Regions from separate parts of the Rhodococcus koreensis genome, predicted to be linked through region 3. Evidence: riboswitches for the same ligand, from Rfam matches in the RefSeq annotation. Region 3 holds a riboswitch; each other region holds the start of a gene.
The links. Region 3 has a riboswitch for S-adenosylmethionine ahead of JWS14_RS51725 (putative leader peptide). Riboswitches for the same ligand answer to the same signal wherever they lie in the genome.
Positions count from the first base shown of each region.

Region 1: linked by a shared signal. The riboswitch ahead of JWS14_RS23745 (aminotransferase class V-fold PLP-dependent enzyme) and the one ahead of JWS14_RS51725 (putative leader peptide) in region 3 are both predicted to bind S-adenosylmethionine.
Region 2: linked by a shared signal. The riboswitch ahead of JWS14_RS03560 (LLM class flavin-dependent oxidoreductase) and the one ahead of JWS14_RS51725 (putative leader peptide) in region 3 are both predicted to bind S-adenosylmethionine.
Region 4: linked by a shared signal. The riboswitch ahead of JWS14_RS33935 (bifunctional o-acetylhomoserine/o-acetylserine sulfhydrylase) and the one ahead of JWS14_RS51725 (putative leader peptide) in region 3 are both predicted to bind S-adenosylmethionine.

Region 1 covers NZ_CP070609.1:5,181,632-5,188,865, reverse strand. The annotation lists gene JWS14_RS23765 (ABC transporter permease) at 1-354, shown strand, start outside; gene JWS14_RS23760 (YbaK/EbsC family protein) at 389-862, shown strand; gene JWS14_RS23755 (flavin reductase family protein) at 929-1,567, shown strand; gene JWS14_RS23750 (LLM class oxidoreductase) at 1,573-2,199, opposite strand; gene JWS14_RS23745 (aminotransferase class V-fold PLP-dependent enzyme) at 2,352-3,647, opposite strand; SAM riboswitch class IV at 3,699-3,813, opposite strand; partial or broken gene JWS14_RS23740 (mammalian cell entry protein) at 3,893-4,557, opposite strand; gene JWS14_RS23735 (purine-cytosine permease family protein) at 4,867-6,348, shown strand; gene JWS14_RS23730 (TetR/AcrR family transcriptional regulator) at 6,375-7,001, shown strand; gene JWS14_RS23725 (nitrilase-related carbon-nitrogen hydrolase) at 6,998-7,234, shown strand, end outside.
Region 2 covers NZ_CP070609.1:784,496-791,729, reverse strand. The annotation lists gene JWS14_RS03570 (aminotransferase-like domain-containing protein) at 1-994, shown strand, start outside; gene JWS14_RS03565 (GNAT family N-acetyltransferase) at 1,234-1,737, opposite strand; SAM riboswitch class IV at 2,057-2,170, shown strand; gene JWS14_RS03560 (LLM class flavin-dependent oxidoreductase) at 2,230-3,312, shown strand; gene JWS14_RS03555 (NtaA/DmoA family FMN-dependent monooxygenase) at 3,336-4,706, shown strand; gene JWS14_RS03550 (ABC transporter ATP-binding protein) at 4,904-6,574, opposite strand; gene JWS14_RS03545 (ABC transporter permease) at 6,571-7,234, opposite strand, start outside.
Region 3 covers NZ_CP070609.1:2,505,796-2,513,029, reverse strand. The annotation lists gene JWS14_RS11635 (amino acid ABC transporter ATP-binding protein) at 1-43, shown strand, start outside; gene JWS14_RS11630 (ABC transporter substrate-binding protein) at 80-1,051, shown strand; gene JWS14_RS11625 (GNAT family N-acetyltransferase) at 1,063-1,599, shown strand; gene JWS14_RS11620 (LLM class flavin-dependent oxidoreductase) at 1,596-2,657, shown strand; gene JWS14_RS11615 (LLM class flavin-dependent oxidoreductase) at 2,654-3,712, shown strand; gene JWS14_RS11610 (NtaA/DmoA family FMN-dependent monooxygenase) at 3,728-5,122, shown strand; SAM riboswitch class I at 5,169-5,263, shown strand; gene JWS14_RS51725 (putative leader peptide) at 5,268-5,351, shown strand; gene JWS14_RS11605 (ABC transporter substrate-binding protein) at 5,507-7,138, shown strand; gene JWS14_RS11600 (ABC transporter permease) at 7,142-7,234, shown strand, end outside.
Region 4 covers NZ_CP070609.1:7,510,335-7,517,568, reverse strand. The annotation lists gene trpS (tryptophan--tRNA ligase) at 1-684, opposite strand, end outside; gene JWS14_RS33950 (exodeoxyribonuclease III) at 737-1,543, opposite strand; gene JWS14_RS33945 (MFS transporter) at 1,579-2,802, opposite strand; gene JWS14_RS33940 (NADP-dependent isocitrate dehydrogenase) at 3,005-4,228, opposite strand; SAM riboswitch class IV at 4,504-4,624, shown strand; gene JWS14_RS33935 (bifunctional o-acetylhomoserine/o-acetylserine sulfhydrylase) at 4,741-6,024, shown strand; gene metX (homoserine O-acetyltransferase MetX) at 6,021-7,145, shown strand; gene JWS14_RS33925 (DUF3017 domain-containing protein) at 7,176-7,234, opposite strand, start outside.

The DNA of each region.
Region 1 (7,234 bases), 2.7 Mb from region 3:
GGCACGGCCGTGTTCACGCTCGGCCTGCGCGCCTCGGTCGGCATCCTCGCGGTGCCGCTCGCGATCGCCGTCTTCGTCATCCTGGGCAATCCCAGCGCCGGCGGGGCGTTCGGTTCGAACGTCATCCCCACGTTCTACGCGGCCATTGGACGGTGGATCACCCCCGGCGCGGGTACCGAGGGAATCCGCAGCATCGTGTATTTCGACGACGTGGGGCTGGGACAGCCCGCGCTCGCCCTCGCGCTGTACTCCGCGGTCGGGCTGGGACTGCTGTTCGGGTTCACCGTCCGGCGGCTCCGGAAGCTGGAATCGACTACGCCCCGTTCCGATGTCGTGTCGGAAGACGCTTCTTGATGTCGTTCCAGGGGAATGGACCTACTCTTGGTTCATGCCGACGCCCTTGCACCCCCACGCCGCGCATGTCGCCGAGACTCTGATCGCGCGAGGGCACCATGGGGTGATCGTGACCCAGCCCGACTCCACCCACACCGCGGCCGAGGCGGCGGAGTCTCTGGGGGTCGATGTCGGCGCCATCACCAAGTCGCTGGTGTTCCTCCTCGACGACGACCCGATCCTGCTCCTCGTGTCGGGGGCGCACGAGGTGGATCTGGCGAACACGGGCAAACGACTGCAGGGGAATCTGACCCAGGCACCCCTCGACATGGTGCGGATCGCGACCGGGCAGCCGATCGGCGGTATCGCCCCGCTCGGCCATCCCACGAACCTTCCGACCTACGTCGACAACGCCCTGTCGGAGTACGCGGAACTGTGGGCGGCCGCCGGTCACCCGGACACCGTCTTCCGCACGTCGTTCTCGGAGTTGGTCCGGATCACCGCGGGCCTGGCGATCGACGTCGACTGAATCCCGGGCGGTTCCCGCCCTTATAGTTGACGTCAGATCTCGTGAACGAGAAAGACGCGCGCGAGAATGACCGCGCTCGAGAATGACACAGTGCCCACACGGGCCGACCCGGAGAATGATTTGTCCGACAGAGCCGAGAACGCCGATACCGTCGATGGTTCGGACCTCCCCCACGACCCCGAACTCGCCCCCGGAATCTGTGCGGAGGATTACCGCGCAGCCCTGCGCCGTCACCCGGCGGGCGTCACCATCGTGACCCTCGACTCGGGATCGGGCCCGGTCGGCTTCACCGCATCCTCGTTTTCGTCCGTCTCGCTGGCCCCGCCGCTGGTGTCGTTCAACATCGCGAACACGTCGTCGAGCATCGATGCGCTCCACTCGGCGGGCTCGCTGGTGATCCACCTGCTCGGGGAGCACCAGCAGCACCTGGCTCAGCGCTTCTCGCGGAGCGCGGACCAGCGGTTCTCCGACGAGTCGCTGTGGGCGCGGCTCGACACCGGCGAACCGGTTCTCCACGGAACTCCCAGCTGGATGCGGGTCGTCGTGGACCAGTTGATCCCGGTCGGCGACCACACGCTCGTCATCGGCCTCGTCACCCGCGTCCACGCCGAGGCCGACGACGATTCCGCGTCGGCTCCCCTGCTGTATCACGAGGGCCGGTACTACCGGCCCACTCCGCTGGGTTCAGCGAACAACGGCAACTGACCTGGTCAGGACGCCAGCACCCGTTCGACGCGGGGCAGGTCGAAGCGGCGCAGCGCCTCGTCCACCGCTTCGGCGGACGTGACGAGACCCCGCTGCTCCAGCCACGGGAGGGTGCCGTCGACGAGCTGCTCGAGAACCCTGGGCAGCGACAGCGGGAGCAGGGTCACGCCGTCGGCGACGCCGGCCGCCTGGATGTCGGCGATGAGGCCGGCGAGGCCGACCGGAGTTCCGATGTACTGCAACGACACCGGTGTGCGCGGTGTGTCCAGCGCACTGTCGAGGAGAGCCAGTTCCTTGCGCGCGGCGCGGGCTTCTCCGGCGATGAGCACCTCGAGGTCCACCAGGACGGTGACGCTGTCGGGGTCGCGGCCGTCGGCGACGATCTCGGCACGGATCCGCGCGCGCTCCTGCTGCGCCTCACGCAGATCGGCGGCCCGGATCCGGACGACGTTCGGCGGGAACGACGTGAGGTCGAGCTGATCCGTCGAGTCGGCGGTCAGGTCCACCCAGTAGTCGGCACCGTTGATCGGCCGCGTGCCTGCGGCGCCCTCGGCGGCCGGGTGGTGTCCCGATCCGGTCAGCTCGACGGCGACGCGAAGGGGACGGGAAACGAAGGCATTGTCTCGAGACATAAGGGTTCCTCGGGAATGACGTGTGCGTGTGAGTGAAACGGAGCGGGAAGACCGGTCAGCTCGAACACATACCCGAGGCGGTTCGGCACAGATCGACATACCGACGGCACCAGTGAGCAATCATTGTGCTCCCAGCCTGCGATGCCATGCCGTCATACTAGCGCGTCTCGCGAAAAGCGGGTCTCGGGCACCGGATTCCACTGGCCGCTCTCCTTGGCGTAGGCCCAGTTCCGGCGTCCCGCCACCAGGGTGCACACGGCGTCGACCAGCCGATCCACGTCCTCCGAGCAGCTTCCGAGACCCAGGCTCACCCGCACGGCACCGTCGGGCTTGCCGAGGCGGCCGAGCAGCGGGTGTGCGCAGAAGCGTCCGTCGCGAACTCCGATTCCGTGTTCGGCGGACAGGTAGGCGGCGATCTCCCCCGGCTCGAAACCGTCGATCGTGAACGTCACGATTCCCACGGTGTCGGGGGCGTCCGACCACAGCCGCAGGAACTCCAGGCCGTCGACGGAGCCGAGGCCGTCGAGCAGCCGGCCGGTGAGTGCCGCCTCGTGTTCGGCCACCGTGCCGAAGTCGAGTTCGGACAGCGCATCGCACGCGGCGGCGAGGGCAGCGGCGCCGAGCACGTTGGGGGTTCCCGCCTCATGCCGGGCGGGGGCAGGCGCCCACTGGGTGGATTCGACGGTCACGTTCCGGACCGCGCCGCCGCCCGCGAGGTAGGGCTCGGCGGCGTCGAGCCAGTCCCGGCGGCCCACGAGCACGCCGGCGCCGAACGGGGCGTACAGCTTGTGCCCGGAGAAGGCGAGGTAGTCGACACCCCACTCCTCGACGTCGATGCGGCGGTGCGGTGCGAGCTGAGCGGCGTCGACGAGAATCCGTGCGCCGCAACGATGCGCCACCTCGGCGAGGGCGGCGATCGGCAGCACCTCACCGGTGACGTTGGACGCCCCCGTCACCGCGAGCAGGGCGGTGGGCTTGGAGCACAGTTCGGCGACGAGCAGCCGGACGGTTTCGGCCAGCGTGTCCGCCGCCCGCACGACGCGAGAGTCCTTCCACGGCAGCAGGTTCGCGTGGTGTTCGATGTCGAGGACGACGGTGCTGCCGGGAACGCAGCCGGCGAGCAGGTTCAGCGAGTCGGTGGTGTTGCGGGTGAACACCACCACCTGGTCGTCGCACGCTCCGACGAATCGGGCCACCGAGTCGCGGGCGTTCTCGTAGCACTCGGTCGACACCCGCGAGGCGTAACCGGCGCCGCGGTGCACGCTGGAGTACGTCGGAAGCAGGGCCCCGATACGGTCCGTCACCTGCGCCAACGCCGGCGCACTGGCCGCGTAGTCGAAGTTCACGTAGGTGCAGTCGCCGCCCTGAACGAGCGGAACCCGCAGGTCGGAACCCGAAACCTGAGCCAGGGGGGCAACACACACGTCAGCGGTCAATACAGCAGTCATCACGACATCCCTCGTAGTCAGGGACTCGTCGCAGGGTCGGTGCCCTCTCGGAGTCCGCGCTTGCCGGGTTCGGTATGAACCTCAGCCTGGTCGTCACCCGGAGCACCCCGCCGCGGTGGAGGGTTGCCGACCAGCTAGCCGGGGCTTGACGCTGGTACTCGTGACCTGTTTCGAAGATTGCAGGATCGGCGCGCAGTTGTCAACCCGACACCGGGAGGGTCCGGGATCCGGGCTCGGCGCTCGCGTCAGTTGGGGGTGACTCCGAGCAGCGGGGCGAGCTGATTCGCAATCGGGTTGAGGTCCAGCTTGTTCGGGTCATTCTTGGGCGTGGAGTCCCACGGCTGAACGGTGGCGGGGTCGCCGAACACGATCCGGTTCGCGCTGCGGACGCCGGTGAGACTGCCCTGCGGGGCCGCACAGATGGCGGCGGTGTTCTGCGGGAAGTCCTGCTGCGTGTCGTCGAAGTTCGGATCCTGGCGCTTCATCTCCCGGAGGATCGCCCGGGTGCCCTCGTACCCGACGGTGCACGACGGCGGGTTGTTCGTCTCGGCCACCCGGCCCAGGTGCACGGAGATCACCTTCGCCGTGGCGGACAGGTTGGCGAGGTTCGTCGTGATGCCGGGGCCCGCATCCGAGACCAGTTGCCCCAGTTGCTTGCTCGTGGGATTTCCGTTGTCGATCAGCCGCCGGACATCGGGGTCGCTGCTGCGCAGCCGGTCCGCGAGCGGCTGAAGGTCTTCACCCTTTCCGTCGAATGCCGCGCCGAGTTCCGTCACGACGGTGTGGAGCGCGTCGATCGGCGCGGATTCGGTCAATCCCTTTGTGCTGGCGAGTAACTCCCCGAGGGCATCGGCGTGGCCGTGTCCCCCGGGGGGCGACGAGAACGAAGCCGATCAGCTGCCACCGGACCATCGGCGACCTCACCGTGCGCCCTCGATGTCGCGCCGATCGAGCGCCGTCCCCGCAGCGGTGAGCCGGTGCCGGCTCACGAGACGACCGATAGTGGCGGCGGCAGACACAGGCACTCCGATGACTGGTAAATACATGAGACGAACGGTCACACGTATGTCTTGACCGATCGTCGGAGCAGCGCAAACTCCGCGCCAACCGCCGTGGTGCACGTCACCCCCCGGTCTTGACTGAATTTTCAGTTTGGAATATGTTCGGTGCCCAACAGGACGTGATACCGGTCACCTCCGCCCCGAATGTGAGGTCCGCAGTGTCCACGAATCTCGACCCGACGACGCCCCTCGACGACACCGCTCCCTCCCCGCCGGAGGATCGGTTCGGACACGTCGAGACGATCGGCGTGGAGTACATCCCCGAATCGGAACGCGATTCGCGACCGCTCAACATGCTCGCGGTGTTCTTCGGCGGCAATCTGGCGTTCTCCGTGATCGTGTTCGGCTGGCTCCCCATCACATTCGGGCTCAGCTTCGGCAGCGCGCTGGCGGCCAGCGCGATCGGCATCGGGCTCGGAACGCTCCTCATCGCTCCCCTGTCACTCCTGGGCCCGCGCACCGGCACGAACAACACCGTGTCGAGTGGTGCGCACTTCGGCGTGAGCGGACGGATGATCGGCTCGGGGCTCACCCTCCTCTTCGCCCTCGCGTACGCAGCGATCGCGGTCTGGACGTCGGGGGACGCACTGATCGCCGCCGCCCACCGCCTGTTCGGCACACCGGTCGACAACGGCATGCTCGCCCTCGGCTACGGCATCATCGCCGCCGAGATCGTGGCCGTCGCACTGTTCGGCCACGGCACGGTGGTCGCGCTCCAGAAGTTCGTGCTGCCCGTCGTCGCCGCACTACTCTTGCTGGGGGTCTTCGCGTTCGGTGGCCACTTCGACGGCGGCGCGGGCAGCGGCGACTACCTGCTCGGCGGTTTCTGGCCGACCTGGATTCTGGCCGTGGTCCTCGCCGTCGGCGGTCCGCTGTCCTACGCCCCGACGCTCGGCGACTACAGCAGGCGGATCTCCCGGGTGCGGTTCAGCGACCGTTCGATCGTCGCGGCCACCATGGCCGGCATCTTCTTCGGACTGTTCCTGACCGCGGCATTCGGTTCGTTCACCGCGTCGACGTTCACCACGCTGAGCGACTCCTACGTCGCCGACCTGGTGGCGGAGGCTCCCGGCTGGTACGTGCTGCCGATCGTCCTCGTCGCCCTCGCGGGCGGACTCGGCCAGGGCGTCCTCAACGTCTACGCCAGCGGGCTCGACCTGGAGGCGCTGATCCCCCGTTTGCGCCGCGTCCACACGACGCTGATCACGTCGGCGCTCGCGGTGGCCCTGCTCTACATCGGTGTCTTCGTCGTCGACGCCGTCGATTCGATCACGGCGATGACGTTGGTGCTCAACGGTTTCGCCGCGCCGTGGGTCGCGATCAACGTCGCCGGCTTCCTGGTTGCGCGGCGAGGGCAGTACGACGCCGTCGATCTCCAGGTGTTCAACCTGGGCCGGAAGGGCGGGCGGTACTGGTTCACCGGCGGCTGGAACCTTCGCGCCGTCATCCCCTGGGCCGCAGGATCGCTGTTCGGCCTGCTCGCGGTCGACACGTCGCTGTACTCCGGGCCTCTTGCCGACATCGCGCACGGTGTCGATGTCAGTCTGATCGGATCGTCGGTCATCGCCGTGGCCGGCTACCTCGTCGCGCTGCGACTGTGGCCCGAACACGTGGCCCCGGTCGAGGCGCCGTCGTCCTAGCACGACACGAACCGAAGGAGATTCCGATGAGCGAGCGACGCGACGCGATTCTGAAGGCCAGCGCGACGGCGATTGCCCAGCGAGGTATCCGCGGGCTGCGCGTCAACGATGTCGCGGAGGTCGCGGGCGTCTCGCCGGGACTGCTGTACTACCACTTCAAGGATCGCATCGGCCTGCTCGAGGCCGCCCTGAACTACATCAACGACCGTGCCCGCGACTACCGCAGCGAGGGCGAGGGGTCCGCGGACTCCGCACGCGACCGGCTCACCCGCTCGCTCCTCGGCGAGATCCAGGACCGCCCCGAGGTCGTGGAGAACTCGCTGGCCTGGAACGAGTTACGCGCCTCCGCCGTGTACGAGGAGGCGCTGCGGGAGCCCCTCGCGCGGACCACCGCCGCGTGGGTTGCCGAGATCGCCGACGCGATCACGCAGGCGCAGGCCACCGGCGAGATCTCCCCCTCCCTCGACCCCCGGCGCACCGCGGTCACGATGACCGCCCTCGTCGAAGGACTGTCCGGGCGGTGGCTCTGCAAGGAGATCTCCACCGAGGACGCCCGCTCCCACCTGCTCGGCGCGATCGACGTCGTGATGTCCGAGCCCCCCAACCGCACCACCGACAACCCCGTCACCACCAGAACGAAGGAAAAACGATGACCATCCGCACGATCACCGCGCTGCCCGCACCCTCCTCCCCCGCACGTTCCACGGCGTCCGCCCGCACTCCGCTGCGGGTCGGGTTGGTGCAGCACCGCTGGCTCGCCGACGCGGACGCATTGCGCACCGGGTTGACCGACGCGATCGGTGAGGCGGCCGCCCTCGGCGCGGCAGTGGTGTTCCTGCCGGAACTCACGCTGTCGAAGTACCCCGCCGACACCCGCGCGACCGGG
Region 2 (7,234 bases), 1.7 Mb from region 3:
CATCGCCAGCCTCCGCGAGGGGATCGCGGGGCGGGAGAGCGACGAGTCCGGTCTCGTCGATCCGGACCGGGTGGTCGTCACCAACGGTGCCCTGCACGGACTGAGCCTGGTCTTTGCCGCACTACTCGACCCCGGCGACCTGGTGGCCGTCGAGAGCCCTACTTTTCCCGTTGCGCTGCGGGTGCTCGACCACTACGGTGCCCAGGTCCTGCCGGTACTCAACACCGGCGGCCGACTGGATCTCGACGTCTTCGAGGGCCATCTGCAGGCGGGGCGGATCCCGAAGCTGTTCTACGTGATCCCCGACTTCCACAATCCGACCGGCACGACCCTCGCAGCCGAGGACCGGCTGCGGCTGGTCGCCCTCGCCGAGCGCTACGGATTCGTCGTCCTCTCCGACAATCCCTACCGCGAACTCCGTTTCCGGGGCACGGCCGTCCCGGACTTCCCGCTCGACAGCGACCGTGTGGTGCGAATCAATACCTTCTCCAAGACCCTCGGACCAGGGCTCCGACTGGGATGGGCTGTCGCCCCGTCCTGGCTCCAGGCCGGACTGTTGCGGTTACGCGCGAACCTCGATCAGCATCCATCGTTGGTGACCCAGTCCGCCGTGGCGCATCTGCTCGGTCGGCCAGGACTGTTCGACGGCATCGTCGCGAACGCCCGCACCCTCTACCGGGAGCGAGCGGATCTGCTGGCCGACGTTCTCACCACCGAGGCGGGTGACCTGGTGTCGATTCCGCAGGCCGAGGGCGGAATCTTCGCTTGGGCGACGGTGACCGACCCCGGCATCGATCTCGCGGAGGTCCGTGCCGCCGCGAACGCGCTGGGCGTCGACTTCTCCTCGGGCCGCTACTTCGATCCCGCCGCGAGCGGACTGTACGCACGGAGCCTGCGCTTGGGCTTCACGAACCAGAGTGAAGACAACCTCCGGCTCGGGGCGCAGCGCATCGCCAAGGCCGTCCGTGAGATCCACTCCGCGCCGCTCGCCTGATCCACATCTCTCACGTCGAAAGGAACCGCGATGACCACTGCCGGACGTCGGGCCCTGATCCTGAACGCGGGAATCAACAGCACCGGCTACAGCGCGAAGTCGTGCCCGCCGGAGCGAGGGCGGACACCGCCTGGTGCGGGCGGGCGCCCGGCTCGATCACTATCCCCAGCGGACCCTGCGCGAGCGATTCGATCTGCCGTTGGGGGGAGTACACCCCAGCTCACGTGAAGGGGGTTCTCCTATCCGAACACCTTCTCGAAGCAGTTCGAGAAGGGCAAGGCCTCATACGGGGAGAAGATCGGAATCCTCGAGTAGCCACTCTTCTCGTACAGCCTGACCGCGTCGGGCTGCCGGTCACCGGTCTGGAGAATCAAGCGGGGTCGCCTCGCCTCTCGTGCCGCATCCTCGACCGCGCTCAGCAGCGCGGTCGACACACCGGTACCACGGTGCTCTTTGACGACGAACATCCGCTTCACTTCGAGGTCGTCGCCGTTCCAGCGCAGGGCCGCGTGGCCGACAGCACGTGGCTCCGCAGCCTCGATGTCGCTGACGTACACCAGGATAGTGACGTGCACCGATTCCGGATCCACGGCATTGGTGGTAGCACGAACAGCATCCGACACTCGGTCGGAATATCGAGGACCGACTTCTGCCGCCATAGCCGCCCGCAACGTCACCGCGTCGGGATCGGACCACTGGGCTGTGCGGACGACGAACTCGGTGCGCGTGGCGCTTTCGGTCATGACAGTATCTCCATACACGTAGATTCGACGAACCACAGTGCCATGGTGCCGACGCGTCGGTCGATGGTTGAAATCAGTGCAACCTCAATGCCATCCGACGATTGAAACTCTTCCATTTGGAGCGCGATTGGGCTAATGGCCCGATGTCGCATCGTTGCGCCGACGGTTCTCCAACGCGGATGGCGTGTCCCGTCAGGTGAATTTCAATCACCGAGAGCGTAAAGCTTCGCACGGTCCCCGTCGTGAGCTATAGGAACCGTTGAGCATGTTGTGACGGTGCGCTTTTCGGTCTCACGTGCCGTGATACATTCGTGTCGACGGTCATGAGTACCAGCATCGAGCCCTGGCTTGCTGGTCGGCAACCCTCCCGCGCGGCGGGGTGCTCCAGGTGACGACCCGGCGGAATCGACAACTGATTCCGCAAGCGCGCAAGGAGTCCGTGGACCCTGGGTCTCCGGTGCGCGTCCGCACTCCTTCGAAAGGACTTTCGTCGTGGTTCGAGCGCCCCAACCGCTACACCTGGCAGTCGAGATAGATGGCGCGGGAGGTCATCCCGCCGCGTGGCGTGTGTGGGGGCGCCCGCCTGCGGATGTGCTCTCTCCCCGGGTCCTCAGGTCGGTCGTGGACACCGTAGAGGCCGCCGGTTTCGCGCTGGTCACCATCGACGACCGAGTGGTGCCGGGGGAGGGCGCGTACCCGGTGGGACGGTTGGATGCTGGGACGCGTGCGTCGTTCGTGGCGACGACGACGGCCAGTTACGGGGTGGCGCCGACGGTGCAAGCCCTCACCACCGAACCGTTCCATCTCGCGACGCAGCTGGCCAGCCTCGATCACGGCAGTCGGGGTCGCGCGGCATGGGTGGTCGGCTCGGACAACTCCGCGGACGTCAATGGTGCAGTCGGATTCGAGCCACGTGCCCCCGAGGCCGTACAGCGCGAGGTCCGAGACGTCATCGAGCTCGCCCGGCAGCTGTGGGATTCGTGGGAGGACGATGCCGTGATCCGCGATGCCGCGACGGGTCGCTACCTCGATCCCGACAAGGTGCATCACGTCGGGTTCGAGGGCGAGTTCTTCAGCGTCGTCGGACCGCTCATCACACCCCGCTCACCGCAGGGTCAGATAGTCGTCGTGGGAGCTGCGGAACTGGGGGTGACGGATCTACTCGACGTTGTGCTGCTGTCCGGTCGGGATGTGACCGAAATCGGGACGTCGGCGACAGGACAGCAGGCCGTGACCCTCGCCGATGTCGAGGTGATTCTCGATACGAAGACCGAGTCCGCGCAGTCCCGCCTTGCCCGCCTCGATGGGTATTCGCCGTGGCCGGACCGAGGACGCCTTCGATTCGCGGGTTCGGCACGGGACTTCGTCGACCTGGTGCGGTCCCTGGCGGACAAGGTGGACGGTGTCCGGATCCATCCCGCCGTCGTCACCACCGATCTCGCCGTTCTGGTTGACGAGGTCCTTCCCGTATTGCAGGAGTTGTCACTGCACCGGATTCCGAAACCGGGCTCGACGTTGCGGGAGACGCTCGGATTACCTCGGCCGCTCAGCCGCTTCACATCGACCACCAACTAGCCACGACCAGGCAGGAGTTTGCCATGTCCACTCCGGACACCGGAGCGCCGTATGATGCCGACGCGCAGGTCCACCTCGGTGTTTTCTACCCGGGAATCGGCCCGCAGACGGTGTGGGAAGATGCCAAGGCCCCCGATCAGGTATCCCCGGAAACCTTCCTGCGGGTTGCTCAAACCCTGGAACGGGGCTTGTTCGATGCGTTCTTCCTCGGCGACGGCCAGCGTGTGCGGGAGAACCGCGGTGCGGCACTGGCCACCGACATTGCAGGCCGTCCCGACGCCATCACTCAACTGTCGGCGCTTGCTGGGGTGACCAGCCGGATCGGACTCGTCGCCACGCAGAACACCACGTACAGTCTGCCGGTCGACCTTGTGCGGCGGCTGGGAAGCTTGGATGTCCTGTCCGACGGAAGGGCGGGATGGAACATCGTCACCACCGACAACGCGTGGACCGGCGAGAACTTTCGGCGTGGTGGATGGCTGCCGCACGAACACCGCTACGAGCGGGCCACCGAACTCGTCGAGTTGGCCAAGGAATATTGGGCCGCGTGGTCGCTCGCTGATGTCGCCACGGACGCCCGCCAGGACAGTTGGCTGCCCGCCGACCGATCTGCGGTCATCGCGCGGCACAGTGACCTTCTGCAGGCCACTGCGATCTCCACCGTTCCGTCGAGCAAACAGGGGCGGCCGGTGTTGTTCCAGGCCGGCGATTCCGTCGGCGGCCGTGAGCTGGCGGCCCGTCATGCCGACGTCGTGTTCTCGGCGAACAACGAGTTCGACGCGGCCGTTGCCTACGCACGCGACCTCCGGGCGCGACTGTCCGCCCACGGCCGGTCCACGGATTCGCTCCGAATCCTTCCCGGTGTCACCGTGATCATCGGAGACACGCCCGAGGACGCCGACGAGAAGGCTCGGTGGCTCCGCGAGAACGCCTACAACCCGCACCGGGCTATTGCATTTCTCGAACACTATTGGGGGCAGGATCTTTCGGCATACGATCCCGACGGCCCGTTGCCGGACATCGACCCGGTCGACGGAGAACTCGATCCGTCGCGCGGGACGTTGGCGATCGCGGACCGCACCGGCAAGCTCGATCAGATCACCCAGTGGCGTGCACTGGCCGCAGAGAAGGGGCTGTCCATCCGGCAGCTTGTCCTCGAAGTGGCCCCGAACTCGCGGTACCTGGCCGGGACCGCCGGCCAGATCGCGGATCGCTGGGCGTACTGGGTGCGACATCGCGTCGTGGACGGATTCAACGTCAACCCGTACCACCTGCAGGATTCGATCGACGACCTGGTCGACAGACTCGTACCGGAATTGCAGGAACGCGGGGTTTATCGAACCGAGTACACGACCGAGACTCTGCGCGACCACCTGCGCTTGCCTTCCGTGTAAGGCGGTATCGAGGGTGGCCCGAGCGTGTCAGGGCGAGCGATGGGCAATTCACCGCTGGACCCCGCGGCCACCCGTCGTCCGGGTTCGGATGCCCATGGCGGGCATTCCTCGTTACCGGGGTGGAACCCCCGACCAGCGGCCTGTTCTAGTGCGGCTGCGCCGCCTGTGCGTGGGTGTGAAATCCCTGGATACCAAACTCAGCCACGGATGCGGAGCGCCTCGGTGCCCGGCACGGAGTCGACGAGCCGGCGTGTGTAGTCGTCCGCGGGGTCGTCGAGAATCTGTGCCGTCGGACCGGATTCGACGACGGTCCCGTGACGCATCACCGTCACCGTGTCCGCGATCAGCCGCACGACTCCGAGGTCGTGCGTGATGAACAGATAGGTCAGCGAGTACGCGGCCTGCAGGTCCACGAGCAGTTGCAGGATCTCCGCCTGTACCGACACGTCGAGCGCGGACACCGCCTCGTCCAAAATGACGATCTCGGGGTTCAGGGACAGGGCGCGAGCGATCGCGACGCGCTGCGCCTGCCCGCCGGAGAGCTCCCCGGCCCGGCGGGAGGCGTACTTGCGGTCCAGTCGCACGCCGTCGAGCAGTTCCTCGGCGATCGCGTGCCGCTGCCTGCGGTCGATGTCCTTGCGGTGCACGCGCAGCGGCGCGGTGATCAGGTCGGCGGCCGAGAGCCGGGGATTCAGCGAGGAATACGGGTTCTGGTACACGAACTGCAGGCGCTTGCTCAGCTGCTGGCGGCTCCAGGTTTCGCTCTGCCCGAGGAGGGTGACCTCGCCCTCGTCGGGAGTGCGCAGGCCCGCGACGATCCGGGCGATCGTGGACTTGCCGGCACCGGACTCGCCGACGAGTGAGTGCGTGGTTCCGGTCGCGACGCGGAACGAGACGTCGTCGGCCGCGACCACCGGTTCAGTGCTGCTGTGCGCGGCGTGGAACGTCTTCGACACACCCTTCACCTCGATCGCGTACTTGGCGGAGGTGCGTTCAGCGGACGAGTGCGGAGTGAGCGTGCCGACCCGAATCGGTCGCGGCTCCAGGGTTCCGACGTGCAGACCGGGAGCGGCGTCGAGGAGCCGCCGCGTGTACGCATCTCTCGCGTGGTGCAGGAGGGTGTCGCTGCGGCCCTCCTCGACGACGACGCCGCTGCGCATCACCACAACGCGGTCGGCGCGTTCGAGCGCGACCCCGAGGTCGTGGGTGACGAGCAGGATGCCGATGCCCAGTTCGGTGCGGAGCCGGTCGAGGTGGTCGAGGATCTGCTTCTGCACCGTCACGTCCAGCGCGCTGGTCGGTTCGTCGGCGATGAGGAGCTCCGGCTCGCCGGACAGGGCGATCGCGATGAGCACCCGTTGCTTCATGCCGCCGGACAGTTCGTGCGGGTACTTCGCGTAGATGCGGGACGGATCCGGAAGGCCCGCCAGTTCCAGGAACTTCAGTGTCTGTGACTTCAGGTTGTGCCGCTGCGCCGAGGTCGTGAACGGAAGGAGGTGGCTCTTTCCGAGTCGGTTGCGCAGCGCGTCCTCCAGTTGCTTGCCGATCGGTTTGACAGGGTTGAGCGAAACGCCGGGATCCTGCGGGACGAAGCCGACATAGCTGCCCCGCAAGCGGGCAAACTTGTTCTGGCTCCACCCGGCGACGTCTTTGTCGCCGAGCAGGATTCGACCGCTCACCCGGCTGGTGCGTGGCAACAGGCCGATCGATGACCGGATGAGGGTGGACTTGCCGGAACCGGATTCGCCGACGATGGCGACCAGTTCACCGGCCTGCACGTCGAGGCTGATCCCGGAGACTGCCTTGGTCGCGCTCCGGCCGCGGCCGGAGTACCAGATCTCGACGTTCTCGAAAGACAACAGTGTCATCGGATGCCTCCGTCGCGTTGCAGTTCACGGCTGATGCGGTTGCTCGACAAGACCACCGCGAGGATGACGAAACCGGGGAGCAGAGCGATCCAGGGAGCGACTGCGAGGAGGTCACGGCCCTCGGAGACCAGCAGGCCCCATTCCGGTTCCGGTGGCGGAGCACCGAACCCGAGGAAGCCGAGCGCCGCAATCGCCAGGATCGAGGCACCGAACTGCAGCGGAACGAGGGAGACGACCGAACTGAGCGAGTTCGGCAGCACGTGGTGGGTGAGGATGGTGAGTCGCGGAGTGCCGATGCTCGCGGCGGCCTCGATGTAGTCGGCCTGGACGACACGCAGCACCTCGGCGCGCATCACCCGGGCGAAGTTGGCGACTGCGGAGACGCCGACGGCGATCGCCACGTTGATGGTGCCGTATCCGAGGGCGGAGACCACGACCATGGTGAGTAGCAGGCCGGGAACCGAGAGGAGGACGTCGACGACACGCATGATGACCAGTTCGACCGCGCCGCCCACGAATCCGGCGATCGCGCCGAGGGCGGTGCCGATGACGAAGGCGATGGCGACGGCGAGGAGTGTCGCACTGAGCGTGATCACCGCGCCGTGCACGGTCCGTGAGTAGATGTCACGGCCCAGACGGTCGGTGCCGAAAAGGTGTTCG
Region 3 (7,234 bases):
ACAGCACGACCGCACCAAAGCTTTTCTCTCCCGAGTTCTCTGACCTCCACACCCCGGTGTGGATCCCCGAAAGGCACACATGTCCACCGCACGGTTCCGTAAGAAGATTCTGGCCTCGGCTCTCACCACCGTCGCGCTCCTCGCCGCCGCGTGCGGGGGCGGCGACGTCGAGGACGAGGGATCGGGGCCCACCTCGGCCGCCGGCTACAACCTCACCGCCGATCAGAATCGCATCACCACCGACGAGGTCGAGTCGATCGCCGCGAAGGTTCCCCAGCAGATCCGCGACCGCGGCACGCTCGTCGTCACGGGCAGTGCCGGTTCCGCCCCGCCGCTGCGCTTCTACGCCGACGACGACAAGACGCTGATCGGCTCGGAAACCGACTTCGCATACCTGATCGGCGACGTCCTCGGCCTGAAGGTCGATCTCCAGGCCGCGGACTGGGCGCAGAACTTCGTCCGGATCGACTCGGGGGAGGCCGACGCCTTCATCTCCAACGTCACCGTCACCGAGGAGCGGAAGGAGAAGTACGACTTCTCGACATACCGCCTCGACACGGTCGCGTTCGAGACGAAGAAGGACAGCGGCATCCAGATCAAGGAACCCAAGGACGTCGCGGGCCTGAAGATCGCGGTCTCCTCCGGCACCAATCAGGAAGCGCTGCTGGTGAAGTGGAGCGAGCAGAACGTGGCGGCCGGTCTCGAACCCACCGACATCACCTACTACCAGAACGCCACCGACTACTACCTGCCGCTCGCGTCGGGGCGGATCGACGCCTACTTCGGCCCCAACCCCTCCTCGTCGTTCCACGTGGCGCAGGCCGGGGAGACCGAGATCGCCGGAACGTTCTCGGGCGCCGGCGACGCACTCCAGGGTGAGATCGCCGTGCTCACCAAGAAGGACAACGGGCTGATTACCGCCGTCAACGAGGCCATCAACCATGTCATCGAGAACGGCACGTACGCACAGGTTCTCGACCGCTGGAACATCGCGAACGAGGCCGTGAACACGTCGGTCGTCAACCCGCCCGGGCTCCCGAAGACCAGCTGACAGGAGGAACAGTGAGCGAGAGGACCGACCCCGTGCAGACCGTGTTCGTCGATCAGACCGATCCACTGGCCGCGCCGCTGCTCGAAGAACTGGCGACCGAATACAGCACTCGGTACGGGCGGTCCCGCGACCAGATGTACGAGGATCTCAGCACGTATCCGGCGGAAGAGTTCGCCGCGCCGGGGGGCGCGCTGCTCGTCGTGGTCGAGGACGGGATGTCGGTGGCGGGCGGGGCCTTCCGCCGCTACGACGACACGACCGCGGAACTCAAGCGGATCTGGACCTCGTCCTCGCACCGCAGGCGCGGACTCGGGCGCATCGTGCTGCGGGAACTCGAGGCCGAGATCGTCCGGGCCGGCTACTCGCGCATCTTCCTCACCACCGGGCCGCGGCAACCCGAGGCGGTGGCCCTGTACCTGGCCGCGGGGTACACGGCGCTGTTCGACCGCTCCCTCCCACCGCAGGAAATCGGGGTCCACGGATTCGAGAAGCTCCTGCACACCGCCCTGCCTTCCGACTGCGCCGCAAAGGAGTACGAGTCCGTATGAAGTTTCTGCTGATGAGCCTGATCACTCACCACCCGGATCCGGTGACCGGGGAGAAGATCGGCACCGCGGCCAGGCTGCGGGAGGTCGTGGAATCGGCCGTCCTCGCCGAGCAACTGGGGTACGACGGTTTCGCGGTGGGCGAGCGCCACGAACACCCCTTCCTGTCCTCGTCGCCGCCCGTGGTGCTCAGCGCCATCGCGGCGCGGACCACCACCCTGCAGTTGTGGACCGCGGTGACCACGCTGAGCCTGCTCGACCCGGTCCGTGCGTTCGAGGACTACTCGACGCTCGACAACCTGTCGGGTGGCCGGCTGCAGCTCATCATCGGCAAGGGAAACGGCACCGCGCAGGCACAGCTGTTCCACGTCACGCCGGACGACCAGTGGGACCGCAACCGAGAAGGGTACGAGCTGTTCCGGAAGTTGTGGGAGAGCGAGGACGTCACCTGGGAGGGCACGTTCCGGCCGTCGCTCGAGCACGCCGTCGCGCTGCCCCGCCCGTTGCAGCGGCGGATCCGGATCTGGCACGGCAGCGCGACGAGCAAGGAATCGGTGGATCTCGCCGCCCGCTACGGAGATCCGATCTTCTCCGCGAACGTGACGTATCCCATCGACTCCTACGCCGAACTCGTCCGGCACTACCGCGAACGGTGGACCCATTACGGTCACGATCCCGCCGACGCCCTCGTCGGCGCCGGGACCGCCGGGTTCTACGTCACACCGAACTCGCAGGACGCGCTCGACGTGTGGCGGCCGATTCACGCCGCCCGGCTCGACTTCGCCCGCAGGGCAGGACTTCCCGTGGTATTCGAGACCCTCGAGGACTTCGTCGAACGCAGCTCCGCGCTGATCGGCAGCCCGCAGCAGGTGATCGACAAGGTGCAGCGCTACCACGAGCAGTTCGGCCACGAGGTGATCCACCTGAGCGCCGACCGCGTCGGCAGCGACAAACAGCACCGCGAGAGCCTCGAGCTGTTCCAGGCCGAGGTGGCGCCCGTGTTGCGCGAGACCATTCCGAGCCGCCCCCTCGCGGCCGACACAGAGGAGGAACGGCCATGAGCCTGCATCTGGGCATCGAACTCGACGGCGAGGGAACGCATCCCGAGGCCTGGCGGCGCGCCGCGCACACACCCGACCGGTTGCTGACCGGGCGAACGGTGGCGGACCGGGTCGCTGCGGCGGAGAACGCCGGTTTCACATTCGCCTCCTTCGACGATTCGCTGCTGCCGCCCGGCGCCGTCGGGGGACCCGTCGGCCGGATCGACGCCGTGAACCGCGCCGCGTTCGTGGCCGCGACCACCAGCACGATCGGTCTCGTACCGGTGGTCGGCACCACCTACGCCGAACCGTTTCACACGTCCTCCCAGCTCGCGACACTCGACTACGCGTCGCGGGGCCGCGGCGGCTGGATCGCCGCACGCGACACCGACCCGCGGGTCGCGGGCGCACTGGGCCGGACCGAGATCACCGCACCCGCCGACCTCGCGCGGGAGGAGCGGGACGCGATCGCCGTGGTCCGGAACCTGTGGGATTCCTGGGAGGACGACGCGGTGATCCGCGACTACGCCACCGGCCGTTTCGTCGACCGCGACCGGCTGCACTACATCGACTTCCGGGGCGAGACGTACTCGGTGAAGGGTCCGGCGATCGTGCCGCGGCCGCCGCAGGGGCAACTGGTGGTGTTCGGACTCGACGGGCAGACCGATCCGACCCAGGTCGACGTGGTGCTGGTGTCCGGGACGACGCCCGGTGACATCGCCGACGCCGCCGCGCGGGCGAAGGACCGCGGGGCGGCGCTGGTGTTCGCCGAACTCGACGTGGCGCTGGGCGCAGCCACTCCCGCCCCGTCGAGTGAGCGGCTGTCGTTCGCCGGCGAGGCCACCGGACTGGTGGAACTGCTGCGCGCACTGGATTCGCAGGTCGACGGTGTGCGCCTGCATCCCGCCGTGGTCGACGAGGACCTCCCGGTGCTGGCGCGGTACGTGATCCCGGCACTCCTGCGCGCCGGTGCCGCCCACCGTCCCGTTCCCGGTTCGACTCTGCGCAGCACGCTCGGACTCGACCGCCCCGCCAACCGATTCCGGGCCGAGCGCCTCGCAGAATCCTCTCGCTGAAAGGTTGTGGAGATCATGACCGACGACTCATACGCCCGGCCCGAAGCCCAGGTGCATTTCGGGGTCTTCTTCCAGGGCGTCAACCACACGACGATCTGGTCGGATCCGACGAGCGGATCGCAGATCGACTTCGAAACGTTCCGTCGGGTGGCACAGACCGCCGAGCGGGGCCTGTTCGACGCCTTCTTCCTGGGTGAGGGTCTACGCCTGCGGGAACAGGAAGGCAAGATCCTCGATCTCGACATCGTGGGCAGGCCGGATGCGATCACCCAGCTCTCGGCGCTGGCCGGCATCACCCGGCACATCGGGCTGGTGGCCACCCAGAACACCACCTACAACGAACCGGCCGACCTCGCCCGGCGACTGTCCGGGCTGGACCTGCTGTCCGGCGGACGCGCCGGCTGGAACGCCGTCACCACGGACAACGCGTGGACCGGTGAGAACTTCCGGCGCGGCGGCTTCCTCGATCACGCCGACCGGTACGAGCGGGCCGGGCAGTTCCTGGGCACCGCGCGGGCGATCTGGGACGCGTGGGCCGACGGCGCCGTCGCGACGAGCACCGAAGCGCCGTCCTGGGCCACCGCGGGCAGTGTGCAGGACGTGTCGCGGCGCACGTCGCAGTTCGACGTCACGATCACCCCCACCCTGCCGCGCAGCGCCCAGGGCCATCCCGTCATCTTCCAGGCCGGCGACTCACCGGCAGGCAGGGACTTCGCGGCCACGCACGCCGACGTGATCTTCTCCCGCCACGGAACCCATTTCGACGAGGCGCTCGGCTTCGCCGAGGACATCCGGGCGAGACTGCGCCGCGCGGGGCGCCCCGAGGACGACGTCAAGATTTTGCCGGGCACCCAGATCGTGCTCGCGGAGAACGCGTCCGAGGTGGAGGACAAGGTCCGCTGGGTCCGCGAAGGCCAGTACACCGGGCAGACGGCGCTGTCGCTGGTCGGTCAGGTGTGGGGCCGCGATCTGTCCGATCGCGACCCGGACGGTCCACTGCCCGAATTCGATCCGGTGCCCGCACCGATCTCCGTCACCCGCGGGGCCGCCCGCGACGGCAAGGACCCGCTCGCCATCGCCCGCGAGTGGCGCGCCCTGGCGGAGGCGCAGAACCTGTCGCTGCGGCAGGTCGCGATCGCGACCACTCAGCGGTCCGGTTTCGCGGGCACCCCCGGGCAGGTCGCCGACGAACTCACCCGGTGGGTTCGCAGCGGGGCGACCGACGGATTCAACATCTCGCCGTACCTGGTGCCCACCGGACTCGACGAGATCGTCGACCTGCTCGTGCCCGAACTGCAGGAGCGCGGCTCGTACCGAACGGAATACGAAGGCGCGACCCTGCGTGAGCATCTCGGTCTCCGCCCGCCGCTGTCGCGACGGGAACTCCCGCCCCGGCAGGCAGTCGGGTAGCGGGGGCCGTGTGGCGCGGCGACCGGCGATCTCTTACACTCGGTAACGACCATCCAGAGCGACCGAGAGACCTGGCTCGTTGACGTCGCAGCAACCCCCCCGCCCCGCGGGTGCGGGTGCTACCGCCGGGATCGATGGAGGAACCATGTTGACCGAAGGCTTCGTGAGCGCCTGGGGGCGTCTGCACGTCGATCTCTGCCGGTTGTCCACCTCCATCTGTCACAGCTGATCTGACACCCCGGCAGACATCCGGGGTTCTTGCTCTACACACCGCATCCGCGTCGGATCCGGTGTCCCTCACCTTTCTGTGCGCGTGAGCGCTGCCCACTCGACGGGTAGCGCGCACGGCACTTCTTCGAGATCACGGAGTTCTCGGTGCCATCAGTGCCTTTGTCCTCGTCCCACCGCGGCCGCATCGCGGCAGGTATCGGCGCCGCCGCCGTGCTGGCCACGGCGCTCACCGCCTGCGGTGGCGGCTCCAGCAGTTCCTCCGCGGACGCGGGCCCGCCCCAGCCCGGCGGCACCCTCCGCTACGGCCTGTCCCAGGCACCCACGTGCGCCGACCCCGCGCAGTCGGGCACCAACCAGACGATCTACGTGGCCCGGCAGGTGGTGGACTCGCTCACCGACCAGGACCCGGAGACGGGCGAACTGAAGCCGTGGCTGGCCGAGAGCTGGGACACCGACGCCGACGCGTCCTCCTTCACGTTCCATCTGAAGGAGGGGGTGACGTTCAGTGACGGAACGCCTTTCACCGCGGAGTCGGTGAAGAAGAACCTCGACGCCATCGTGAACACCCTCACCGGGGCCAAGGCCGCACTGGGTGCCAGCTACCTCACCGGGTACACGGGCACCACCGTGATCGACCCGCAGACCGCGCAGGTCGACTTCGCCGCACCCAACGCGCAGTTCCTCCAGGCGTCGTCCACCCCGCAGCTCGGCATCCTGTCCGACGCGTCCGTCGCGAAGTCCGCCGAAGAGCGGTGCACCGGCAACATCTCGGGCACCGGGCCGTTCACGTACGCCGACTACCAGCAGGACAAGTCGGTCACCCTCGCCAAGCGCGCCGGATACAACTGGGGTTCCGACGTGTTCGCCCACGACGGCGAGGCCTACCTCGACACCATCGAGTTCACCGTCGTCCCCGAATCCGGTGTCCGCACGGGCAGCCTGTCCTCGGGACAGCTGGACGCGATCAGCGACGCGCTGCCGCAGGACGCCCCGCAGATCGAAGGTGCGGGCGGGCAGGTGCTCACCACCTCGAATCCCGGAACCCCGTTCGGCTTCCAGCCCAACGTGACCCGCGGACCGCTCGTCGACCCCGTCGTGCGCAGCGCGCTGGTGCCGGCGATCAACCGGCAGGAACTGGTCGACACCGTGCTCGGCCCCAACTTCAAGCCGGCCACCAGCACCCTGGCCAGCCGCACCCCGGGCTACGTGGCACTGCCCGGCGTGACGTACGACCCGGAGAAGGCGAAGTCGATCCTGGATCAGGCGGGCTGGGTGCCCGGCGCCGACGGCATCCGCGAGAAGGGTGGTCAGAAGCTCGCCTTCCCCGTTCTGTTCAGCTCCGTGTTCGCCGGCAACCAGGCCATCCTCGAACTGGTGCAGCAGCAGCTCAGAGCGGTGGGAGTGGACCTGCAGCTCGACCTCGTGTCGACCCCGGAGGCCACCGCCCGCCAGAATTCCAAGGACTTCGACGCCACCTACTACAACAGCACCCGTGCCGACGGCGACATCCTGCGCACCCAGTTCGGGCTCGAAGGCCGCAACCTGAACAGCCGCGGCCCGATTCCCGCGCTCGACGACGTGCTGGCGAAGCAGCTCGCCACCACCGATCCCGCCGCGCGGAGCGCGCTCGTCGCCGACGCCCAGCAGCAGATCCTCGACAACGGCCTGTGGATCCCCACGGTGGAGTTGTCGCAGGCGATCGGCGCGGGCCCGAACGTGCAGGACCTGAAGTTCGAGGCCTCGGCCCGGCTCCAGTTCTTCGACACCTGGATCAGCGGACGCTGAGCCATGATTCGCTACCTCGGACTCCGCGTGCTGCAGGCGATCGCCGTCCTGTGGGCGACGTTCACCGTGTCGTTCGCCGTGCTGTTCCTCCTGCCG
Region 4 (7,234 bases), 5.0 Mb from region 3:
CGCCGACACCTTGGGGTCGTCGAGCAGGTTGATCAGACCGGCCGGGCTCGGACCGGACTTGCTCATCTTCGACGTCGGATCCTGCAGGTCGAAGATCTTGGCGGTGCCCTTGATGATCTGGGCCTCGGGAATGACGAACGCCTTCCCGAACCGGGTGTTGAACCGCTGAGCGAGGTCGCGGGCCAGTTCGAGGTGCTGACGCTGGTCCTCGCCGACGGGGACCCGCTGTGGGCGGTACAGCAGGATGTCGGCGGCCATCAGCACCGGATACGTGAACAGCCCGACGCTGGCGTTCTCACTGCCCTGCTTCGACGACTTGTCCTTGAACTGCGTCATGCGACTGGCCTCACCGAAACCGGTGATGCAGTTGAGAACCCACGCCAGCTGCGCGTGCTCGGGGACCTGGCTCTGGACGAACAGCGTGGCGCGGTCGGGGTCGATGCCCAGCGCCAGCAACTGTGCCGCCGCGATCTTCGTGCGGCGGCGGAGTTCCTTCGGGTCCTGCGCCACCGTGATCGCGTGCAGGTCGGGGATGAAGTAGAACGCGTCGAAGTCGTCCTGCAGAGGCACCCACTGCTGCAGAGCACCCAGGAAATTGCCGAGGTGGAACGAGTCGGCGGTGGGCTGGATGCCGGAGAGCACCCGCGGTTTCGCGGTGGGTTTCTGAGCTGCAGGGGTCGACATGAGTATTGATCTTTTCACGTGTGCCGTGACGACACGAATCAGATACCGCCCGTCACCGGTACTGGACGGTGACCGGCGCGTGATCGGACCACCGCTGGTCGTAGGTTTCGGCGCGCTCGACGACGGCCTGCTTGGCGCGCTCCGCCAGTTCGCGGGTGGCGATCTGGTAGTCGATGCGCCAGCCGGAGTCGTTGTCGAACGCCTTCCCGCGGTACGACCACCACGAGTACGGTCCGGCGACGTCCGGTTCGAGCAGGCGCACGACGTCGGACCAGTGCGCGTCCTCGGCGAACAGCGCGGACATCCATTCCCGCTCGTGGGGCAGGAACCCGGAGTTCTTCTTGTTCGTCTTCCAGTTCTTCAGGTCGAGTTCGGTGTGGGCGATGTTCCAGTCGCCGCAGACCACGACGTGCCTGCCTGCCGCGACGGCGGCCTCGGCGGTGGCGGTGAGGTACCGGGCGAAGGAGTCCATGAACCGCTCCTTCTCCTCCTGCCGGGGTGTCTGGGCCTCCCCCGAAGGCAGGTACAGACTCGCCACCGTGAGGTCGTCGAAGTCCGCCTCGATGTAGCGGCCCGCGGCCGCGAACTCCTCGTCACCGTGGCCGACGCGGACGGCGTCGGCCGGCTTCCGGGACAGGATCGCGACGCCGTTGCGCCCCTTCGACGACGGTTCCGCGGACGCCAGGTTCCATCCGCCCTCCAGGGCGGGCGCGAGGGTCTCCGCGAGCTGCTCGTCCGACGCCCGCGTCTCCTGCAGGCAGACGACGTCGGCCTCCGTGCGCTCCATCCACTCGGTGAGCCCCTTGCGGGCGGCCGCGCGGACTCCGTTGACATTGACGGTGGTGATGATGTGTGGCACGGCAAGCACCGTAGCGGACGCGTACGACAGCGCGGCTACCGAGACGAACGGGCGCTGCGGCGTTCCATCGCGACGGCCACGGTGAGGACCACGAGGCCCGCGACGGCGAGCAGCGCACCCACCGCGGCGGGTGCCGTGTAGCCGTAGCCGGCGGCGATGACGACGCCACCGATCCACGCCCCGAACGCGTTCGCGATGTTGAGGGCCGCGTGGTTGAGCGACGCGGCGAGGGTCTGGGCGTCGGCGGCGACGTCCATCAGCCGGGTCTGCAGGCCGGGAACCATCGACGCGCCCGCGGCGCCGACGAAGAACACCAGCAGCAGCGCCGTGTACGGGTTGTGCGAGGCCATCACGAAGATGCCGAGCACCACCCCGAGCGCCGTCATCGCGGCGAACAGACCGGGAATCAGCGCCCTGTCGGCGAGCGCGCCGCCGATCAGATTGCCCGCGACCATGCCCAGCCCGTAGATCATCAGGGCCAGCGGCACCAGCGACCGCGACAGCCCGGCGACGTCGGTGAGGGTCGTGCTGATGTAGGTGTAGACGGCGAACATGCCACCGAACCCGACCATGCCGATGATCAGCGTCATCCACACCTGCGCACGGCGCAGGGCACCGAGTTCGGTGAGCGGATTCGTCATCCGCATCGCGGCGAGCGCGGGAACCCAGGACCAGATCGCGCCCAGCGTCACGACACCGATCAGTGCGACGAGGGCGAAGGCGCTGCGCCAGCCGAAGGCCTGGCCCAGCCACGAGGCGGCGGGAACACCGACGACGTTGGCCACCGACAGTCCCATCATGACGAGCGCGACCGCCCTGGCGCGCTGGCCGCGCTCGGCGAGGTGCGCCGCCACCAGGGCCGCGACGCCGAAGTAGGCGCCGTGCGGGAGGCCCGCGACGAACCGCGCGGCCATCAGCACCCCGTAGTTCGGTGCGAACACGGTGGCGGCGTTGCCGATCGTGAACGCCGCCATCAACGCGATCAGCAGCGTCTTGCGGGGCACCCGCGCGGTGAGCGCGGCGATGAGCGGCGCGCCCACGACCACGCCCAGGGCGTACGCCGAGATGACGTGCCCGGCCGTCGGCTCGGTGATCCCGAGGCTCGACGCCATCTCGGGAAGCAGTCCCATCGCCACGAACTCGGTGGTGCCGATCCCGAAGCCGCCGAGCGCGAGCGCGATCATGGCGAGCTTGCGGACGGACGGATGTTGCGCGATGACACCGAGGTGCTCGGGGCGGACCGGGGTGGAAGTGCTCACAGCAGGACTTTCGACTAGGCAGCAATACGACTACGCGGCGCACGGCGCCTCGTAGCGCAACGACCCACACCGGAATTCTCTTCCCCGGATTCCGCGTTTCGCGCCGCGAGCGGCCGTGAGATGACTCACCCGGCCCCGGAGACGCGAAACGGGACGACCCCGGCGAGGGGCGTCCCGTTTCGTACTGCTGCGGCGTCGGTGCCTACTGCTCGGCGATGGCCTTCTGGAGGTTGATGTCCAGTGCACCGAGGAATTCCTCGGTGGTCAGGTAGCCCTGGTCGCCGCCGACCAGCATCGCGAGGTCCTTGGTCATCTGGCCACCCTCGACGGTCTTGATGACCACGTCTTCGAGCTTCTGCGCGAAGCCGATGACGTCGGGGGTGCTGTCCAGCTTGCCGCGGTGCTCGAGTCCACGGGTCCACGCGAAGATCGACGCGATGGGGTTGGTGGACGTCGGCTTGCCCTGCTGGTGCTGACGGAAGTGACGCGTCACGGTGCCGTGTGCGGCCTCGGCCTCACACGTCTTTCCGTCCGGGGTCAGCAGCACGGAGGTCATGAGGCCGAGCGATCCGAAGCCCTGCGCGACGGTGTCGGACTGGACGTCGCCGTCGTAGTTCTTGCAGGCCCAGACGTAGCCGCCCTCCCACTTGAGCGCCGACGCGACCATGTCGTCGATGAGGCGGTGCTCGTAGGTGAGTCCTGCCGCGTCGAATTCCGGCTTGAACTCGGTCTCGTAGACGTGCTGGAAGATGTCCTTGAACGCGCCGTCGTACGCCTTGAGGATGGTGTTCTTGGTCGACAGGTACACCGGGTAATTCTGCTGCAGGCCGTAGTTGAGCGAGGCGCGCGCGAAGTCCTCGATGGACTTGGTGAAGTTGTACTGACCCTGGACGACGCCGCCGCCGTCGGGGAAGTTCACCAGTTCGTGCTCGATCGGCTCGCTGCCGTCCTCGGGCGTGTAGGTGATCATCACCTTGCCGGGGCCGGGGACCTTGAAGTCGGTGGCGCGGTACTGGTCGCCGAAGGCGTGACGGCCGATGATGATCGGCTTCGTCCAGCCCGGAACCAGTCGCGGGACGTTGGAGATGATGATCGGCGCGCGGAAGATCGTGCCACCGAGGATGTTGCGGATGGTGCCGTTGGGCGACCGCCACATCTTCTTGAGGCCGAACTCCTCGACGCGTGCCTCGTCCGGGGTGATCGTCGCGCACTTGACGCCGACGCCGTGCTTCTTGATGGCGTTGGCCGCGTCGACGGTGACCTGGTCGTCGGTCTCGTCCCGGTACTCGATACCGAGGTCGTAGTACTCCAGGTTCACATCCAAGTAGGGATGGATCAGCTTGTCTTTGATGAACTGCCAGATGATGCGTGTCATCTCGTCGCCGTCGAGTTCGACGACGGTGCCCTCAACCTTGATTTTGGACATGGGTGCTTCGCGTCCTCCTAGGAAGATTCCCTGGTTACACGGTTGCGGGCGCACTTCGTGAGTGGGTCCGCGAACGGTTCGCTTGTCAAACGTAGACGGTCGATGCGGCCGCTGGAGAGACCGCACTTAAACAAGACAAGCGTACTGCTATGCCCGGGGCGCGCAAGATGTGGGTGCGAAATCCCCCTCCCTACCAGCTGGTAACTTTTCGCTGCCAGCGGGCCTGATCGGTGCCGTTTCCGGTCGCTTCGCCGCAGCCGCTAAGATTCAACAGAGGTCATGAGTGCCAGCAACGAGCCCCGGCTAGCTGGCCGGCAACCCTCCGCCGCGGTGGGGTGCCCCGGGTGATGACCTGGTTCCCTGATTCATACAACAGTCGGGTGACAAGCGCGGGTCCGACATCGGAGGTTCATGATGCGTTGTTGTTGTCGTAGATAGACCCCAGACAGCCCTGTGCGCGAACGAACCAGTTCCTCGTCCGCGCCTCGTCAGACCACTGGAGTAGACAGCACATGACCGAGAACTGGTCGTTCGAGACCAAGCAGATCCACGCCGGGCAGACGTCCGACGCGACCACCAAGGCGCGGGCGCTGCCGATCTACCAGACCACCTCGTACACGTTCGACAGCACCGATCACGCTGCCGCGCTGTTCGGTCTGGCCGAGCCCGGCAACATCTACACCCGCATCATGAACCCCACCCAGGACGCCGTCGAGCAGCGCATCGCCGCCCTCGAAGGCGGCGTCGCCGCCCTCATGCTGTCGTCCGGGCAGGCCGCCGAGACGTTCGCGATCCTGAACCTCGCCGAGGCGGGCGACCACATCGTCTCCAGCCCGCGCCTGTACGGCGGCACCTACAACCTCTTCCACTACACGCTGCCCAAGCTCGGCATCGAGGTCTCGTTCGTCGAAGACCCCGACGACCTCGAGCAGTGGAAGAACGCGATCCGGGACAACACGAGGGCGTTCTACGGCGAGACCATCTCCAATCCCCGCAACGACGTGCTCGACCTGCCCGGCATCTCCGGCGTCGCACACCAGCACGGACTCCCGCTGATCGTCGACAACACCGTGGCCACCCCCTACCTGATCCGCCCGCTCGAGCACGGCGCGGACATCGTGGTGCACTCGGCCACCAAGTACCTCGGCGGTCACGGCACGGCCATCGCGGGCGTCATCGTCGACGGCGGCACGTTCGACTGGACCCAGGGCCGGCACAGCAGCTTCACCACCCCGGACCCGAGTTACCACGGCGTCGTCTACTCCGAACTCGGACCGCCCGCGTTCGCCCTCAAAGCCCGCGTGCAGTTGCTCCGCGACCTCGGTTCCGCGATCTCCCCGTTCAACGCGTTCCTCATCGCGCAGGGCCTCGAGACGCTGAGCCTGCGGATGGAACGGCACGTGTCCAATGCGACCGCCGTCGCCCAGTACCTGGAGGCACGGCCGGAGATCGTGTCCGTCGGATACGCCGGGCTCCCGTCGTCACCGTGGTACGACCGGGCGAAGCAGATCGCGCCGAGGGGTGCGGGTGCCATCGTGACGTTCGAACTCGCCGGCGGCATCGACGCGGGCAAGAAGTTCGTCAACGCACTCACCCTCCACAGCCACGTCGCGAACATCGGTGACGTCCGCTCGCTGGTGATCCACCCGGCGTCCACCACACACTCCCAGCTGACCCCGGAGGAGCAGGCCGCCAGCGGCGTCACCCCCGGACTGGTCCGCCTGGCGGTCGGCATCGAAGGGATCGACGACATCATCGCCGATATCGAGTCCGGAATTACGGCGGCGGCATCTTGACCGTGAGCGCAGTGCAGAACCTCCCCGTGGCCGACGGACGTCTCGGCACCGTCGACATCGGATCGCTCGAACTCGAGAACGGCGCGGTGATCCCGTCCGTGACTCTCGCCGTGCAGCGGTGGGGCGAACTGTCCCCGAACCGTGACAACGTGGTGCTCGTCGAGCACGCCCTCACCGGCGACTCCCACGTCACCGGCCCCGTCACCGACGAGCACCCCTCCCCCGGATGGTGGAGCGGAATGGTCGGTCCGGGTGCGCCGATCGACACCGACGAGTGGTGCGTCGTCGCGACCAACGTCCTCGGTGGCTGCCGCGGCACCACCGGTCCCGGTTCGGTCGCGGAGGACGGGCGCCCGTGGGGCAGCCGCTTCCCGGAGATCACCATCCGCGACCAGATCGCGGCCGAGAAGAAGTTCACCGACCTTCTGGGGATCGACAAGCTGGCGTCCGTGGTCGGTGGTTCGATGGGCGGCATGCGCGCGCTCGAGTGGGCCGTGACGTACCCGGACCAGGTTGCGTCGGCGCTCGTTCTCGCGGTCGGCGCCCGTGCGACCGCGGATCAGATCGGCACGCAGACCACGCAGATCGAGGCCATCACCAGCGACCCCGACTGGCTGGGCGGCGACTACCACGGCACCGGCCGGACCCCCCGGACCGGACTGCGCATCGCCCGCAGGATCGCGCACCTCACGTACCGCACCGAGAGCGAACTCGACTCTCGGTTCGCGAACTCGCCGCAGGACGGCGAGGACCCCTGGCGCGGCGGGCGGTACTCCGTCGAGAGCTACCTCCAGCACCAGGCCGACAAGCTGGTCGGCAGGTTCGACCCGGGCACGTACGTGCTGCTGTCCGAGGCCATGAACCGGCACGACGTGGGCCGCGGCCGCGGGGGTATCTCGGCGGCGCTGGGGGCGATCACCGCACCCGTCATCGTGGGCGGCGTCGACTCCGACCGCCTGTACCCGATCCGCCTGCAGGAGGATCTGGCCGAGGACATCCCCACCTGCGACGGCCTGCGGGTACTCAACTCGCGGGACGGCCACGACGGGTTCCTCACCGAGGCTGCCGCCGTCGCGAAACTGCTGTCCGAAACGATGCAACTGGCACGCGCCGGGCGCTGATCCCGCGCCGGGCGACGCCCGCTCGGACCGTCAGTCGGTTCCGAGCGGGTCGATCGACACGGCCAGCCAGACAATCGCGCCGCCGACGG